Regions from separate parts of the Nesterenkonia maliinae genome, predicted to be linked through region 1. Evidence: riboswitches for the same ligand, from Rfam matches in the RefSeq annotation. Region 1 holds a riboswitch; the other holds the start of a gene.
What was found. Region 1 has a riboswitch for S-adenosylmethionine ahead of ACHAA4_RS06275 (acyl-CoA dehydrogenase family protein). Riboswitches for the same ligand answer to the same signal wherever they lie in the genome.
Positions count from the first base shown of each region.

Region 1 (8,034 bases):
GTCACCGAGTGGATCACGATGTCCGCGCCGTGTTCGAAGGGCCGGATCAGGTACGGGGTGGTCAGGGTGGAGTCCACCACGAGCGGTACGCCGTGCTTATGCGCGACTTCGGAGAGTCCGCGCAGGTCAGCGATGTCCGAGCTGGGGTTCGCGACGACCTCGGTGTAGAGGACCTTGGTGTTCTCCTGCATCGCGGCCTCGTAGTCCGCCGGCTCCAGCGAGTCCACGAAGGTGGTCTCGATCCCGAAGCGGCGCAGCGTGACGTCGAGCTGGGTGATCGTGCCGCCGTAGAGCTTCGAGCTGGCCACGATGTGGTCTCCGGACCCGCACAGCGCGGCGAAGACCAGGAATTCGGCGCTCATCCCGGAGGCGGTGGCCACCGCTCCGATGCCGCCCTCCAGCGAGGCCACGCGCTCTTCCAGCGCCGAGACCGTGGGGTTGCCGATCCTGGAGTAGATGTTCCCGTACTTCTGCAGCGCGAACAGGTTCGCGGCGTCATCGGTGTCCTTGAACACGAAGGAGGTCGACTGGTGGATGGGCACAGCACGCGATCCGTAGACGGCATCGGGGACGGCCCCGGCGTGCAGGGCGCGGGTGCGGAAGCCGAACTGGCGATCGCTCATGTAGCTACCTCTTCTCTTCTCGGCGCGGTCCCGCGCCGTTGGCAGATCTCTTCGATCTTCGGTACACAGGGTTCATTCTGCAGGCTGGTGGTGTCTCCCAGGGTCTCCCCGTCATGGAGCTGGGTCAGCAGTCGGCGCATGATCTTTCCGGAGCGGGTCTTGGGCACCTCCGGCACGGGGATCACCGTGCGCGGCTTCGCCACCGGACCGATCACCTCGCCGACATGGCTGCGCAGGGCGCCGAGCAGCTCATCCTCGGCCGCGCTGCCCGTCCCGCCGGCGGCGTCGAGACGCTCGCGGGCGGCGGTGGTCAGCACGGTGAAGGCGACGGCGGCGTGCCCGGTCATCGGATCGAACACCGGGCAGACCCCGGCCTCGACCACATCCGGATGGGAGATCAGCGCGGATTCGATCTCGATGGTGGAGAGCCGGTGTCCGGAGATGTTGATGACGTCATCGATCCGGCCCAGGATCCAGATGTCCCCGTCCTGATCCTTCCGCGCCCCGTCTCCGGCGAGGAACCAGCCCTGATCGGCGTACTTCTCCCAATAGGAGGTGAAGTAGCGTTCCGGATCGCCCCACACCGTCCTGGCCATCGAAGGCCCGGTGTGGGTGAGCACGATGTTGCCCTGCGTGCCCGCGGTCGCGGGCTGGCCGACCTCGTCGACGACGGCGGCGCCCCAGCCCGGCAGCTCGCGGGTCGCGGCCCCGGGCTTGAGCGAAGCATCCTCGGGCCGCGGGGAGAGCACCGTGGACCCGGATTCGGACTGCCACCAGGTGTCCACCATGGGAAGGGCCGGCTGGCCGGCGTCGTCGATGGTGTCACGGCCGATCTCACGGCGGATCCAGTGCCACGCCTCGGGGTTGACCGCCTCGCCCACGGTGCCCGCGAGCCGGATCGAGGAGAGGTCGTACTGCGCCGGCACGCCCTCGGGGAACCAGCCCATCAGCGAGCGGACCAGTGTGGGGGCGGTGTAGTAGGTGGTGACGCGATGGCGCTCGATGATCTCGAAGTGGCGGCCCTCATGCGGGGTGTTCGGGGTGCCCTCGAAGATCACCTGGGTGGCGCCCGCCGCCAGCGGACCGTAGATCTCGTAGGTGTGCGCGGTGACCCAGGCCAGGTCCGCGGTGCACCAGTGGACGTCCTCGGGGCGTCGAGCCGGGTCAGGGTGGGCGAAGAGTCGCAGGTAGGTGTAGAGCGCTCCGGTGAGGTACCCGCCGGTGGTGTGCACCAGGCCCTTGGGCTTGCCGGTGGTCCCGGAGGTGTACATGATGAACAGCTCGGTCTCGGCGTCGAAGAACTCCGGGGTGTGCTCGGTGGAGGCGGTCTCCACCACCTCGTGCCACCAGAGGTCTCGTCCTGGTGTCCATTCCACGACCGAATCGGTGCGGTTGATGACCAGGACGTGTTCGAGGTTGCCGCCATGTTCGGCGGTGGCCCCGGCGACGGCGGCATCAGCGTTGGCCTTAACCGGCACGGCCTTGCCACGGCGGAACTGTCCGTCGGTGGTGACCAGCAGCTTCGCCCCGGTGTCCTCGACGCGGAACTTCAGCGCCTCGGCGGAGAAACCGCCGAAGACCAGGGAATGCACCGCGCCGATCCTGGCGCAGGCCAGGGTGACCACGATGGTCTCGACGAGCACCGGGAGGTAGATCACCACACGGTCCCCGCGGGTGATGCCCATCGCGGTCAGCGCGTTCGCCGCCTGGTTGACCCGGCGTCCGAGCTCGGCATAGCTGACGTCCTCGCGGTCTCCGGGCTCGCCCTCGAAGTGCAGCGCGATCTTCTCCCCGCGTCCGGCGGCGACGTGCCGGTCCACGCAGTTCACCGCGGCATTCAGCGTCCCGCCCTCGTACCAGCCGATCGTCGGGCCGCGCCGGGTCACCGGGTTCGGCGGCGTCCAGGAACGGGTGGTCTCCCAGGGGGTCTCCCAGTCCAGGAGAGTCGCCGCGGCGGACCAGAACGCCAGGCGCTGGTCCTCATCCTGCGGGTCCGTCCACTGGTGGACGTCCGCGCCGAGCGGGTCTGCGGGCACGGTGAAGCGGGTGTGGGTGGTCAAGAAAGGGTCCTTCGAGTCAGCTCAGGGTGGTCAGGGTCTTGAACTCGTGCTGGTGGAAGACCAGTCCAGGGGCCCCCTCGGTGAAGCCGAGGTCCAGGATCTCGAGCACGATGATGTCGTGGTCTCCGGCGCGGACCCGGTCATAGATCCGGGTGCGCAGCCACATCGGGACCCCGTCGAGCAGCAGCGCCGAGCCATGGAGCTGGTAGTCCACCCCGGTGAAGCGGTTGGCCCGATCCTTGGACGCGATCTGTCGGCACAGCCCGTTCTGGTCGCGGCCGAGCACCGAGATGCCCAGGTCGCCTCCGCTGTGCTCGAGCTTCGGCCAGGTGGAGGAGTTGTGCTGGACCGCCAGGGTGACCAGGGGCGGCTCCAGCGAGACGCCCACGGTGAAGGTGGACGCGATGATCGCCTCGGGGGTCCCGTCGACCTCCGCGCCGACGGCGACGACGCCCTGCGGGAACTGGGCCAGGGCATGGCGCAGCGCAAAGGGATCCACGCGGGATGCGTCAGCGGGGTTCTCGAGGGTGCGAGCAGGAACAGACATGCAGATCAACTCCATCGGTCCTGGCGTTAGCACCCGGCGTGTCCGGGTTGCTGCGGCGTCTCTGAGCCAGATCTCTCAGCCGCTCGGGATGGTTACGGTTCAACGCTACGCGTGGTCCCGTTCCCCAGCAAGAATTGTTCGCACTGTGAGACGCCGCATGACATTCCAGGGACGGGTCGGCGCCCCGTTCGCCCACGATTCGTCCGATGAACAAACTAGGACTCCTTGAAGATCCACCGCATCGGCGTTCATGAATATCGATCGTCAAGTGGGCGCCGAGGCGCAGCTGAGTTCAGACATGCGGCGTCATCTGAACTTGACGGATGAGCCCCAAGACCCTCTATATTTAGCGTCATCACCATCCAGAGCGACTGAGGGATCTGGCCCGAAGACGTCGCAGCAACCCGGACATGCCGGGTGCTACCGCCAGAATCGATGGAGGAAAGAATGAACATTCAACTGCCTGTGCCTCAGATTCTGCGTGACGCCGTCGAGCGTGTCGGTCTCTCCGCGCTCGACCGGGAGCGCAGCCGTGAGCTGGCCCGCGAGGAGGTCAAGGACCTCGTCGCCGCCGGCATCGGGCGGCTCCGCGTGCCCGAGCTGGCGGGTGGCTTCGGCCTGGACTGGGTGCAGACCACCCAGGTCCTCCTGGAGCTCGCCGCCCAGGACAGCAACATTCCGCAGGTGCTGCGCGGTCACTTCGCGGTCCAGGAGGATCTGCTGTGGCGCGCAGGTACCGAGGCTGACTCTGAGTCCGACCCCGCGCCGCTCGTGCAGCGCTGGCTCGCGCGGCTGACGGCCGGGGAGCTGGTCGGCAACGCGTGGACCGAGCCGGGCAAGGGGGGCTTCCACCAGTCCGGCACGGTGGTCACCGAGACCGATGCCGGGCACGTGGTCAATGGGGTGAAGTACTACACCACAGGGGCGATCTTCGCGGACTGGCTCGACGTCACCGCCCGGGACGCCGCAGGTCGAGAGCTCGCGGTGCTGGTGCGCCGGGACCAGCCCGGTGTGGAGATCGACGACGACTGGGACGGCTTCGGCCAGCGCACCACCGGCTCCGGCACGGCGCGGCTCACCGATGCCGTGGTGGAGGAGGCCGAGCTGCGCGGGCTGACCGATCGGTTCCCCTACCAGACCGCGCTCTACCAGCACTTCCTGCTGATCGTGCTCGCCGGCGTCGCCGAGGCCGCGGCCCGGGACGCCGCGGCGCTGCTGCATGAGCGCTCGCGGACCTTCTCCCACGCCAACACCCGCACTCCGCGCACGGATCCGCAGCTGCTCCAGGCCGTCGGGGAGGTGGATGCGGTCGCGGCGCTGGCCCGGGCGCAGGTGCTCGCCACCGCCGCGAGCCTGGATGCCGCCTTCGCGGCGCGGACCAGCGCCCAGGACGCGCAGATCGCCGCCGCCAATGCCGTGGAGCTCGCCACGGGCCGCGCCCAGGTGGCGCTGCACCGTCCCGTGCTGGAGGCGGTCACCCGGATCTTCGATGTCCTGGGTGCCTCCGGGGTGAGCCAGTCCCGCGGCCTGGACCGGCATTGGCGCAACGCCCGCACCGTCACCAGTCACAACCCCTGGGTCTATAAGGCCCGGATCGCGGGGGACCACCGGGTCAACGGCTCCGAGCCGGTCCGACTGTGGAGCGTCGGCGAGCCGACGCTGAACGATGAACCTGCCCCGGCCAGCCCGCCAGACGCCACGGTCAGCGCCGCACCGAGCGCCTGAACCTCACCTGCACCTGCCTCCCGTCCGCCGGGGCCCGATTTTCGGTGAACGCCGATATCTGTCAGTGATCCGAACCCCAAGGAGAACCACGAATGACCTTCCCGACCACCGAGTCCGGCAAGCGCGAGATCCTCTTCAACGCCTTCGACATGAACTGCGTGGTGCATCAGTCCCCGGGACTGTGGCGGCACCCGGATGATCGTGCGCGGGAGTACAACACGATCGGCTACTGGACCGAGGTGGCGCAGATCCTCGAGCGCGGGCTCTTCGACGGCCTCTTCATCGCCGACGTGCTGGGCCCCTACGACGTCTTCGGCTCGAACCCGGAGGCCGCGCTGCGCTCCGGGGCGCAGATCCCGCTGCAGGACCCGTTCCTGCTGGTCTCGGCGATGGCCGCGGTCACCAAGCACCTCGGCTTCGGCATCACCGCGGGCACCGCCTACGAGCACCCCTACCCGTTCTCCCGGCGGCTGGGCACCCTGGATCACCTGACCGGTGGACGCGTGGGGTGGAACGTGGTCACCGGGTACCTGCCCTCTGCGGCGCAGAACATGGGCCAGGACGACCAGATGGAGCACGATCGCCGCTACGACCATGCCGATGAGTACCTCGACGTCGTCTACAAGCTGCTCGAAGGCTCCTGGGAAGACGACGCCGTCCTCGCTGACAAGGCCTCAGGCGTCTTCACCGACCCGGCGAAGGTGCACCGGATCGAACACCACGGCGAGTTCTTCAAGACCCCTGGTATCGGCGTGGTGGAGCCCTCCCCGCAGCGCACCCCGGTGATCTACCAGGCCGGCGCCTCCAGCCGAGGCCGCGCCTTCGCCGGCAAGCATGCAGAGGCCGTCTTCATCAACCCGCCCACCAAAGAGCTGGCGAAGGCCTCCGTGGCCAAGATCCGTCAGTCGGTGGCCGAGGCCGGACGCGATCCCTATTCGGTGCGGATCTTCGCGATGCAGACCATCGTCACCGGCCCGGACGACGACGCCGCCCAGGCCAAGTACGACGACCTGGCCCAGTACATCGACGCCGAGGGCGGACTGGTGCTGATGTCGGGCTGGATGGGCATCGACCTGAGCCAATTCGATCTCGACCAGCCCATCGGCGACGTGAAGTCCAACGCCATCCAGTCCACCGTGGAGACCTTCCAGAAGGCCTCGGGCCGGGAGGACGAGGTCTGGACCGTCCGGCAGCTCGCCGAGTGGGTCGGCGTCGGCGGCTTCGGCCCGGTGATCATCGGCGACGGACCGAGTGCCGCGCAGCAGCTCATCGAATGGCAGGAGGAGACCGACGTGGACGGGTTCAACCTGGCTTATCACATCACTCCCGGGACCTTCGAGGATGTGGTGGAGCACGTGGTCCCCGAGCTGCAGAAGCTTGGTCGCTATAAGACCGAGTACGCCCCGGGCACCCTGCGCAACAAGCTCTTCGGCGCCGGCGACCACCTGCCCGAGGACCACCACGCCGCGCAGTTCCAGCTGCGCCGCAGAAGCTGATCACCCCCACTGCGCGAAATACCGGGGCTTCCGCGATCTACCTCGCCGATGGTGTGGCTGGTAGAACGCGGAAGCCCCGGTAGAACGCCGAGAGGGGGAGGGTCAGGCCCAGGTCTTGAGCGCCTTGCGCTCGAGCACCCCGAGCAGGGTATCGGTGAGCTTGCCCAGCAGAGCCAGCAGCACGATGGCCAGCAGCAGCCGGTCGGTGCGCCCGTTGTTCCTCGATTCGTCCAGCAGGAAGCCCAGTCCCTCCGAGGAGGCCAGCAGCTCGGCGGCCACCAGGAACAGCCATGCCTGAGCCAGGCCCAGGCGCAGCCCGGAGAACACGCTGGGCACGACGGCAGGAAGCTGCACCGTACCGAGCAGCCGCACGCCGTGGAACCCGAAGGCTCGCCCGGCCTCGACCAGTTGGGCGTCCACGTGCCGGAGCGCCGAATGCACCGCGGTGAACACCGGGAAGAATGCTCCGATCGCGATGAGGATGACCTTCGAGTCCTCGTCGATTCCGACCCAGAGCAGCAGCAGCGGAACCCAGGCCAGTGAGGGCACGGCACGGAAGGCGCCCACGGTCGGGTGCAGCAGGGCATCGGCGATGGAGGACAGTCCCAGCAGCGAGCCCAGCGCCAGACCCAGCGCGGCACCGATCCCGAAGCCGATCAGCACGCGCTGCAGCGAGATCGTCATGTGATCGATGAGGTCTCCGGACTCGAAGAGCCCGAGCCCCGCGCTGAAGACGGTCTGCGGGGCGGGAAGCTGGACCGGGCTGAACGTGCCGGTCCCTTCGGTGACCAGCCACCACAGCCCCAGCAGCAGCAGCGGGACGACGGCGCCGATCAGCAGTCCGCGTCCTGGCACCTTTCTGCGCCGGCGCCTTCCGGGTGTTCGGGCCGGGGCATCGGCCGGCTGGGTCGTTGGCGCCGTGGAAAGGGTCTCGCTCACTCGTCAGTCTCCTCGATATCGGCCTCATCAGCCGCGTCCTCGGTGCCTGCGGCGTCGGTGGCCTCGATGTTCTCAGCGAAGTCGGTGTAGAACAGCGACTCCAGCGCCTCGTCCACAGCGTCCTGGCTGTCCACGTCGCCGTTCTCCACGAAGAACGGTCCGGCGGCCTCCATCGCGGCGCGGACCTCGTCTCCCGGCACAGGATCCACCTCGAAGTTCGTGCGCTCGGAGATGACGGCCTCGGCGATCTCCAGTTCCAGCCCCGCGTACTCAGCGAGAATCTCGGCGGTGCCGTCCGGGTTCTCCTTGGCCCACTCGCGCGCCTGCTCGTAGACGTTGACCACGATCTGCGCGACGTCGGGGTGGTTCTCCACGAATTCGCCGGTGGCGTTGACCACCGAGTAGGTGTTGAAGTCGACGTTGCGGTAGAGCAGCTCGGCGCCGTCGGCCTCGGCGCCGGCCATGATGGGATCCAGGCCGGCCCAGGCGTCCACGTCGCCGTTGGCCAGTGCCTGCCACCCGTCGGCGTGCTGCAGGGACTGGACCTCCACGTCATCCACACTGAGCCCGGCCTCCTGGAGGGACCGTGCCATGAAGAAGTAGGGGTCCGTCGCGGGTGTTGCCGCGATCGACGCTCCTTCGAG
Region 1 covers NZ_JBIMEY010000002.1:380,767-388,800, forward strand. The annotation lists gene ACHAA4_RS06260 (O-acetylhomoserine aminocarboxypropyltransferase/cysteine synthase family protein) at 1-623, opposite strand, end outside; gene acs (acetate--CoA ligase) at 620-2,659, opposite strand; gene ACHAA4_RS06270 (flavin reductase family protein) at 2,700-3,230, opposite strand; SAM riboswitch class I at 3,239-3,325, opposite strand; SAM riboswitch class I at 3,586-3,672, shown strand; gene ACHAA4_RS06275 (acyl-CoA dehydrogenase family protein) at 3,678-4,955, shown strand; gene ACHAA4_RS06280 (LLM class flavin-dependent oxidoreductase) at 5,048-6,451, shown strand; gene ACHAA4_RS06285 (ABC transporter permease) at 6,554-7,390, opposite strand; gene ACHAA4_RS06290 (aliphatic sulfonate ABC transporter substrate-binding protein) at 7,387-8,034, opposite strand, start outside.

Region 2 (8,034 bases), on a different contig from region 1:
AGCTCTGCAGGCGCGGACGGTAATGACCTTCGCCGGGCTGACCTCAGGAGTGACGATCTCGAGAGTACTGACCTCAACACCGCGGCACTTGCCGGGGAGCCCGGCGAGCAGCTGCTGGCGCGCTACACCGAATCGCTGCTCGGCGTCTTCGGCACCCCGCAGCGGGTGCTGGTCCGCGGCTCCGGCGCCACCGTCTGGGACGCCGACGGTCGTGAGTACCTCGACCTGCTCGGCGGCATCGCGGTCAATGCCCTGGGCCACGCCCACCCGCTGATCACCAGCGTGGTCTCCTCCCAGCTGAGCACACTGGGGCACATCTCGAACTTCTTCACGAGCCCCACCCAGATCGCGCTGGCCGAGAAGCTGCTGCACCTCGCCCAGGCCCCCGCCGGCTCCAAGGCCTTCTTCACCAACTCCGGCACCGAGGCCAATGAGGCCGCGTTCAAGCTCGCCCGCCGCCACGGCGGAACAGACCGACCACGGATCATCGCGCTCGAGCACGGCTTCCACGGACGCACCATGGGCGCGCTGTCGATGACGCATAAGCCCAGCTATCGCGAACCCTTCGAGCCGCTGCCCGGCGGCGTCGAATGGGTGCCCGCCGGCGACGCCGAGGCGCTGCGTGCTGCGGTCGATGAGACCGTGGCAGCCGTGATCATCGAACCCGTCCAGGGCGAGGCCGGGGTCCACGGCCACCCCCACGGCTACCTCGAGGCGGCGCGCGAGATCACCCGCGAGGCCGGGGCGCTGCTGATCTTCGACGAGGTTCAGTCCGGCATCGGCCGCACCGGATCCTGGTTCGCCTCTGCCCCGGATGTCCCAGGGGAGGATTCTGCCCCAGGCGCCTCCGGCGCGGGTCCGGTACCGGTGCTCCCCGACGCGATGACCCTGGCCAAGGGACTCGGCGGCGGATTCCCGATCGGAGCGATGCTGACCTTCGGCGAGCACGCCAGCTCGCTGCTGAACCCCGGCCAGCACGGCACCACCTTCGGCGGCAATCCCGCCGCCACGGCAGCCGCCCTGGCCACCCTGCACGTCATCGAGTCCACGGACCTGCTCCGTCAGGTCCGGGAGGTCAGCGCCTACGCGGCCAGCAGGCTTGCCGCCCTGGACTTCGTCACCGAGGTCCGCGCCCACGGCCTGCTGATCGGCTTCGACGTCACCGGTGCGCCCGCCGATGCCGAGGAAGCTGCCGGGGCCGGCGCGGCGCTCGCGCCCGCCATGGTCACCGCCGCGCTGGAGGCCGGCTTCATCATCAACGCCACGGGGCCCAGCACGTTGCGCCTGGCTCCGCCGCTGATCATCAGCGTGGAGCAGATCCAGCAGTTCATCGACGCCCTTCCCGAGATCCACCGCAGGAGCACCTCATGACCGTCCGTCACTTCCTCACCGACCTCGACCTCAGTCCCGCCGAGCTCGATCAGGTGCTCACCCTCGCCGCGCAGATGAAGGCCGACCCGTATGCGATCAAGGCCTTGGCCGGCCCGCAGACGGCCGCGGTGTTCTTCGACAAGACCTCCACCCGGACCCGATTCTCCTTCGCCGCCGGAATCTCCGCCCTCGGCGGCTCCCCGCTGGTGGTCAACCCCGGCGAGTCCCAGCTCGGCCACAAGGAGACCATCGCGGACACCGCACGGGTGCTCGACCGCATGGTCAGCCTGATCATCTGGCGCACCTACGCCCACTCGGGGCTGGACGAGATGGCCCAGCACAGCGCCGTCCCTGTCATCAACGCGCTCTCCGACGACTATCACCCGTGCCAGCTGCTGGCGGATCTGCTGACCCTGCGCGAACACCTCGGTTCCACCGCGGGCCGCTCACTGGCCTACCTGGGGGACGCGGCGAACAACATGGCGAACTCCTATCTGCTCGCCGGGGTAAACGCCGGCATGGACGTGCGCATCGCCGGTCCCGCCGGCTACCTGCCCGAGCCGCACATCATCGACGCCGCCCAGGCCCGCGCCGAGCAGACCGGAGCCAAGGTGCTGATCACCTCGGATCCGGTCCAGGCCCTGACCGGCGCCGACGCGGTGGCCACCGACACCTGGGTCTCGATGGGGCAGGAGGAGGAGAAGCAGCAGCGGATGCAGCTCTTCGGGGACTACCGGGTCGACGCGGCCGCCATGGCACATGCCGCACCGGGCGCCGTCGTCCTGCACTGCCTGCCTGCCTACCGCGGAGTGGAGATCAGCGCCGAGGTCATCGATGGTCCGCAGTCGGTGGTCTGGGACGAGGCGGAGAACCGGCTGCACGCGCAGAAGGCGCTGATGGCCTGGCTGCTGGTGCACTCCGGGCTGGCCGATGCCCAGACCGTGGAGCTGGTCCGCGCGGCGGAGCGCTGAGATGGCTCCCACCACCAAGACCGCCCGGCACGCGAAGATCCGCGAGCTGATCTCGCGCTCCCAGGTCCGCTCCCAGGCCGAGCTGGCCGAACGCCTCGCCGACGCCGGCGTCACCGTCACCCAGGGGACGCTCTCCCGGGATCTGGTGGAGATCGGCGCCGCTCGTGTGCGCGGGACGCAGGGTGCGCTGATCTACGCGGTGCCCTCCGACGGACACGACCGTGAGCTGCAGGCCGATCAGACCGACGCGACTACGACGGCGCGACTGATCGCGCTGTGCAAGGACCTGCTGGTCTCCGCCGAGCCCAGCGCGAACCTGGTCATCCTGCGCACACCTCCAGGGGCGGCACAGTTCCTCGCCAGCGCGGTGGACCACGCCGGGCTCCCGGAGATCCTGGGCTGCATCGCCGGAGACGACACGATCATGGTGGTCACCACCGAGGCCGACGAGGGAGCCGCAGTGGCGCAGCGCTTCACCGGATTCGCCGAGGGCCGGGGCTAGCCGCCCCGCCGCTCTCACCGCTCTCGCTGCGCGCCGACCGGCACTCTAGGAAACAAACGTTCATATCAATGTTCATATTGATGCATCTTCTTGGGCCGACCACTACTGTGCACCTATGCGAACACAGACAGCAGCGCTCGTAGGCATATCGCACGGCACCTCCTCGAAGCGCGGCCAGGCGGTGATGCGTCAGCTCATCGACGACGTCGCCCACCGGCTCCACGCCCCAGCGTCACCCGAGACTGCGCCCAAGATCCCACCGGCGACCCGGCCCACCGTGCGGCTCGGCCACGTCGACGTGCAGCAGCCCGATGTCGACACCACCCTGGACAGCCTTCCTGCGGGCATGGGGGCGACCATCGTGCCGCTGCTGCTCTCCACCGGGTTCCACGTCAACGTGGATCTGCGCGAGGCGATGCAGAACCTCACCCGACCGGCCGCGCTGTGCCGCGCGCTCGGACCCGACGATCGACTCACCGAGTTGCTCGCCCACCGACTGGGGGAGATCGGCGCCGATCCCGACCGGGACATCATCATCCTCGGCGCGGCAGGCTCTTCGGACGCCTCCGCGGTCCGCGACTGTGAAGCCGCCGCCGCGATGCTCGCCCACCACCTCGGAGTCACGGTCCACGAGTCCTACCTCTCCTTCGCGCAGCCCAGCGTCGCCGCGGCCGTGGCCCAGGCCCGCGCAGAGCATCCCAGGCAGCGCGTGGTGGTGGCGAGCTACCTGCTGGCCCCGGGGTACTTCCAGACCCTGCTCGAATCGACCGGCGCCGACCTGACCACCGAGCCGCTGCTGGCTCCCGGTCGGCCGACGGCTCCGGCTCAGCTGGTCGACCTCGTGCTGGACCGGTATCTCCAGGCCGTCCCCGTGCCGACCTCCGCGTCCGTGCCAACCTCCGTGGCCGAGCTGCAGGGGGCGCCATGACCGGCGCGCCCGCCTCGCGGGAGGTCAGCATCACCGTGGAGGAGCTCCGTGCCCTCCAGCGCACCGGTGCGCCGCTGACCCTGCTCGACGTTCGATGGCGTCAAGACCGCCCGGAGGGCCTTCCCGAATACCTGGCCGGGCACATCCCGGGGGCCGTGTTCGTCGACCTGGAGTACGAGCTCAGCGCCCCGGACCGGCGCGCAGCAGAGGGCCCGCATCCGCTTCCCGACCTTGCCGCGTTTCAGGAGTCGGTGCGCCGCTGGGGCATCGGACCCCAGGACACCGTGGTGGTCTATGACGACGTGAAGAACTTCTCGTCGGCGCGCGCCTGGTGGCTGCTGCGTCATGCGGGCCTGACCGATGTGCGGGTGCTCGACGGCTCGCTGCGCGCCTGGGCCCAGGCCGGGCATGCACTCGCCGAGGGCTTCGAGCTGCCCGAGGCCACGGAGACGGCGATCAGGTTCGGGGGGATGAAGACCGCCGACCTGGATCAGATCGCGGCCCTCGAACCCGAGGCGCAGCTGACCGACGCCCGCTCCGTCCAGCGCTTCGCCGGTGACGGCCACATCCCGGGGGCGCTGAACGCCCCGGTCTCAGGGAACGTCGACAACCGGGGGCGGCTCCTTCCGGCTGCCCAGCTGCGGCAGCGCTACCTGGAGCTCGGGGTCGAGCCCGGAAGCCCCGTCTACTGTTACTGCGCCTCCGGAGTTCACTCCACGCATGCGGTGCTCGCGCTCAGCGCGGCAGGCTTCGACCCGGTGCTCTTCCCCGGAGGGTTCGGCCAGTGGGTCCATGATGGGGATCATGCGATCCACAGTGCATCGCAACGTGAACTTTAATGACACACATAATTGATAAGTTCAGCATTGTATTTTAGTGTGGACCTATCGCACCGCACGAGGGCGACCAACCATCCAGAGCGGCTGAGAGACCTGGCTCAACGACGCCGCAGCAACCCGGAACTTACATGCACACGCCGGGTGCTCACGCCGGGAACGATGGAGGCATTTTGTCGACCGATACAGCTACCACGTCCACCGCCAGTAGGCGGCCCGACCGTTCATCCCCACGACCCAACGGCCAGTGGAAGATCGACGGCAAGGACCCGCTGAACCACAACGAGGAGCTCAAGCAGGCCGATGACGGCCTGAACGTCCGCGAGCGGATCGAACAGGTCTACTCCAAGGAGGGCTTCGACTCGATCCACTCTGATGATCTGCGCGGCCGCTTCCGCTGGTGGGGCCTCTACACCCAGCGACGCCCCGGCGTCCCGGCCGGTGCGCACAACTCGCTGCCCCCGGAGGAGGTCGACGACAAGTACTTCATGCTCCGGGTCCGGATCGACGGCGGCGCACTGACCACCGAGCAGCTGCGCGTGGTCGGTCAGATCGCCGTGGACTTCGCCCGCAACACCGCGGATCTGACCGACCGGCAGAACATCCAGCTGCACTGGGTGCGGGTCGAGGACGTCCCGGAGATCTGGCGCCGTCTCGAATCCGTGGACCTGGGCACCACGGAGGCCTGCGGAGACGTTCCGCGGGTGATCTTGGGTTCTCCCGTGGCCGGCATCTGCGCGGAGGAGATCATCGACCCCACGCCGGTGATCGCTGAGATCGCCCTCCGCTACATCGGGGACTCCACGCTCTCGAACCTCCCGCGCAAGTACAAGACCGCGATCACCGGACACCCCAGCCAGGACGTGGTCCATGAGATCAACGACTTCGGCCTGGTGGGCGTCGTCCACCCCGAACACGGCCCGGGCTACGACGTCTGGGTCGGCGGGGGACTCTCCACCAACCCCAGGCTGGCCGAACGCCTCGGGGTCTTCACCACCGAGGACGAGGCGCCGGATGTGTGGCACGCGGTGACCCAGGTCTTCCGCGACTACGGCTACCGGCGGCTGCGGCAGAAGGCGAGACTGAAGTTCCTGCTCAACGACTGGGGACCGGAGAAGTTCCGGCAGGTCGTCGAGGACGAGTACCTGGGCCACAGGCTCCGGGACGGGCTGCCTGCTCCCGCGCCGAGCCGACCGGGGGACCACGTGGGCGTCCACCGGCAGAAGGACGGTCGCTACTACATCGGCGCCGCTCCCGTCGTCGGCCGGGTCAACGGGGAGCTGCTGGTGAAGCTGGCCGAGCTGCTGGAGGCCAACGGGTCCCTCCGGCTGCGCACCACCCCGCACCAGAAGCTCGTGGTGCTCGACGTGCCCGAGCAGAACCTGGCCACGGTCAAGGCCGGGCTGAGCGACCTGGGACTCGACCCCGATCCCACGGTCTTCCGCCGATCCACGATGGCCTGCACCGGCATCGAGTTCTGCAAGCTGGCGATCGTGGAGACCAAGACCACCGCCCAGAAGACGATCTCCGCGCTGGAGATCCGGCTCGCGGACGTGGCCGACCAGCTTCCCGAGCGGCTCACCCTGCACATCAACGGATGCCCGAACTCCTGCGCCCGCATCCAGACCGCCGACATCGGGCTGAAGGGACAGCTGCTGCCCGACCCCGACGGCGAGAAGACACCGGGTTTCCAGGTCCACCTCGGCGGTGGGCTGGCCTCCTCCGATCGGGAGGATCCCGGGCTCGGACGGACGGTCCGCGGCCTGAAGGTCACCGTGGAGGGGCTGGTCGACTACACCGAGGCGCTGATCCGTCGCTACCTGCGCACCCGGGACAGCTCCAATGAGACCTTCGCAGCCTGGGCCCACCGGGTGGACGAGGACCATCTGCAGCTGGAGGAACCAGAGCCGCAGCTCGAGGAACCCCGGAAAGAGGCCATCTCATGACGGAGTCGACGCCGAGCACCAGCATCACCAGCACCGACCCCACATCCAGCACCGACCTCACATCCAGGACTGACGCGGCCCGCGCCCTCGCCACATCCGGGGCGGAGGCGCTGGGCTGGGAGGCCCGCGCCGAGGACGTCATCGCCTGGGTGGCCGAGAACTTCTCCCCGCGTGAGGTCGCGGTGGCCTGCTCCATGCAGGACTCGGTCCTGCCGGCCCTGGTCGCCGACCAGCTTCCCAGCGTGGACGTGCTGTTCCTGGAGACCGGATATCACTTCGTGGAGACCATCGCGGCACGCAACGAGGTGGCTCGCGCGCTCGACGTCACGGTCGTCGATGTCCTGCCTCGACTGAGCGTGGCCGAGCAGGACCGGGTCCACGGCAAGGACCTGTTCATTACCGACCCAGCCGCGTGCTGCCGGATGCGCAAGATGGACCCGCTGGACGAGGTGCTCACCGGCTACCGGCTCTGGTTCACCGGTGTCCGTCGCGACGAGGCGCCGACCAGGGTCGACACGCCCCTGGTGACCTGGGACGAGCTGCACGGCCTGATCAAGGTCAACCCGCTGGCCACCTGGAGCTTCGATGACCTGGTGGAGCATTCGCAGCGCAACGGCCTGCCGGTGAACCCGCTGCTCTACAACGGCTACCCCTCGATCGGGTGCAAGCCCTGCACCCTCCCGGTGGCGCCGGGGGAGGATCCTCGCTCGGGCCGCTGGGCCGGATCCGGGAAGGTCGAATGCGGCATCCACACCAACGAGGCGACGGCCTAGCCGCACCCGCCGCGGGGCGCCCCAGCCCTGCAGACGCTCCGTCGACTCCCCGGCGGCGGCGCCGTCGTCAGACCGACCATCCTCTGCTTCGCCTGACCCATACCGAAAGGCCACCCCATGACCAGTGCGCTCTCCACTGAGGCACCGACCGCTCCGCCGGCACCTGCGGGCACCGCGGTGCTGGCACGACTGGAAGCCGAAGCGATCCACATCATCCGTGAGGTCGTGGCGGAGTTCGATCGACCCGCGATGCTCTTCTCCGGCGGCAAGGACTCGGTGGTGATGCTCCACCTCGCGATCAAGGCCTTCGCCCCCGGTCCCGTCCCCTTCCCGGTGGTCCACATCGACACCGGGCACAACTTCCCCGAGGTCCTCGAGTTTCGCGATCGCACCGTGGAGCGTCACGGTCTGCGCCTGGTGATCGGCTCGGTGCAGGAGCTCATCGACACCGGCGCCCTGCAGGAACGCGCCGACGGAACCCGCAACCCGCTGCAGACCGTGCCGCTGCTGAACACCATCGCGGATCACCGGTTCGATGCACTCTTCGGCGGCGCGCGCCGCGATGAGGACCGGGCCCGGGCCAAGGAACGGATCCTCTCGCTGCGCGATGAGTTCGGCCAGTGGGATCCGCGCAACCAGCGCCCGGAGCTGTGGAACCTCTACAACGGCAGGTACCGGCCCGGTCAGCACGTCCGCGCCTTCCCGAT
Region 2 covers NZ_JBIMEY010000007.1:181,989-190,022, forward strand. The annotation lists gene ACHAA4_RS12775 (acetylornithine transaminase) at 1-1,371, shown strand, start outside; gene argF (ornithine carbamoyltransferase) at 1,368-2,342, shown strand; gene ACHAA4_RS12785 (arginine repressor) at 2,344-2,844, shown strand; gene ACHAA4_RS12790 (sirohydrochlorin chelatase) at 2,960-3,772, shown strand; gene ACHAA4_RS12795 (sulfurtransferase) at 3,769-4,611, shown strand; SAM riboswitch class I at 4,680-4,777, shown strand; gene ACHAA4_RS12800 (nitrite/sulfite reductase) at 4,782-6,554, shown strand; gene ACHAA4_RS12805 (phosphoadenylyl-sulfate reductase) at 6,551-7,327, shown strand; gene cysD (sulfate adenylyltransferase subunit CysD) at 7,445-8,034, shown strand, end outside.
Region 2: linked by a shared signal. The riboswitch ahead of ACHAA4_RS12800 (nitrite/sulfite reductase) and the one ahead of ACHAA4_RS06275 (acyl-CoA dehydrogenase family protein) in region 1 are both predicted to bind S-adenosylmethionine.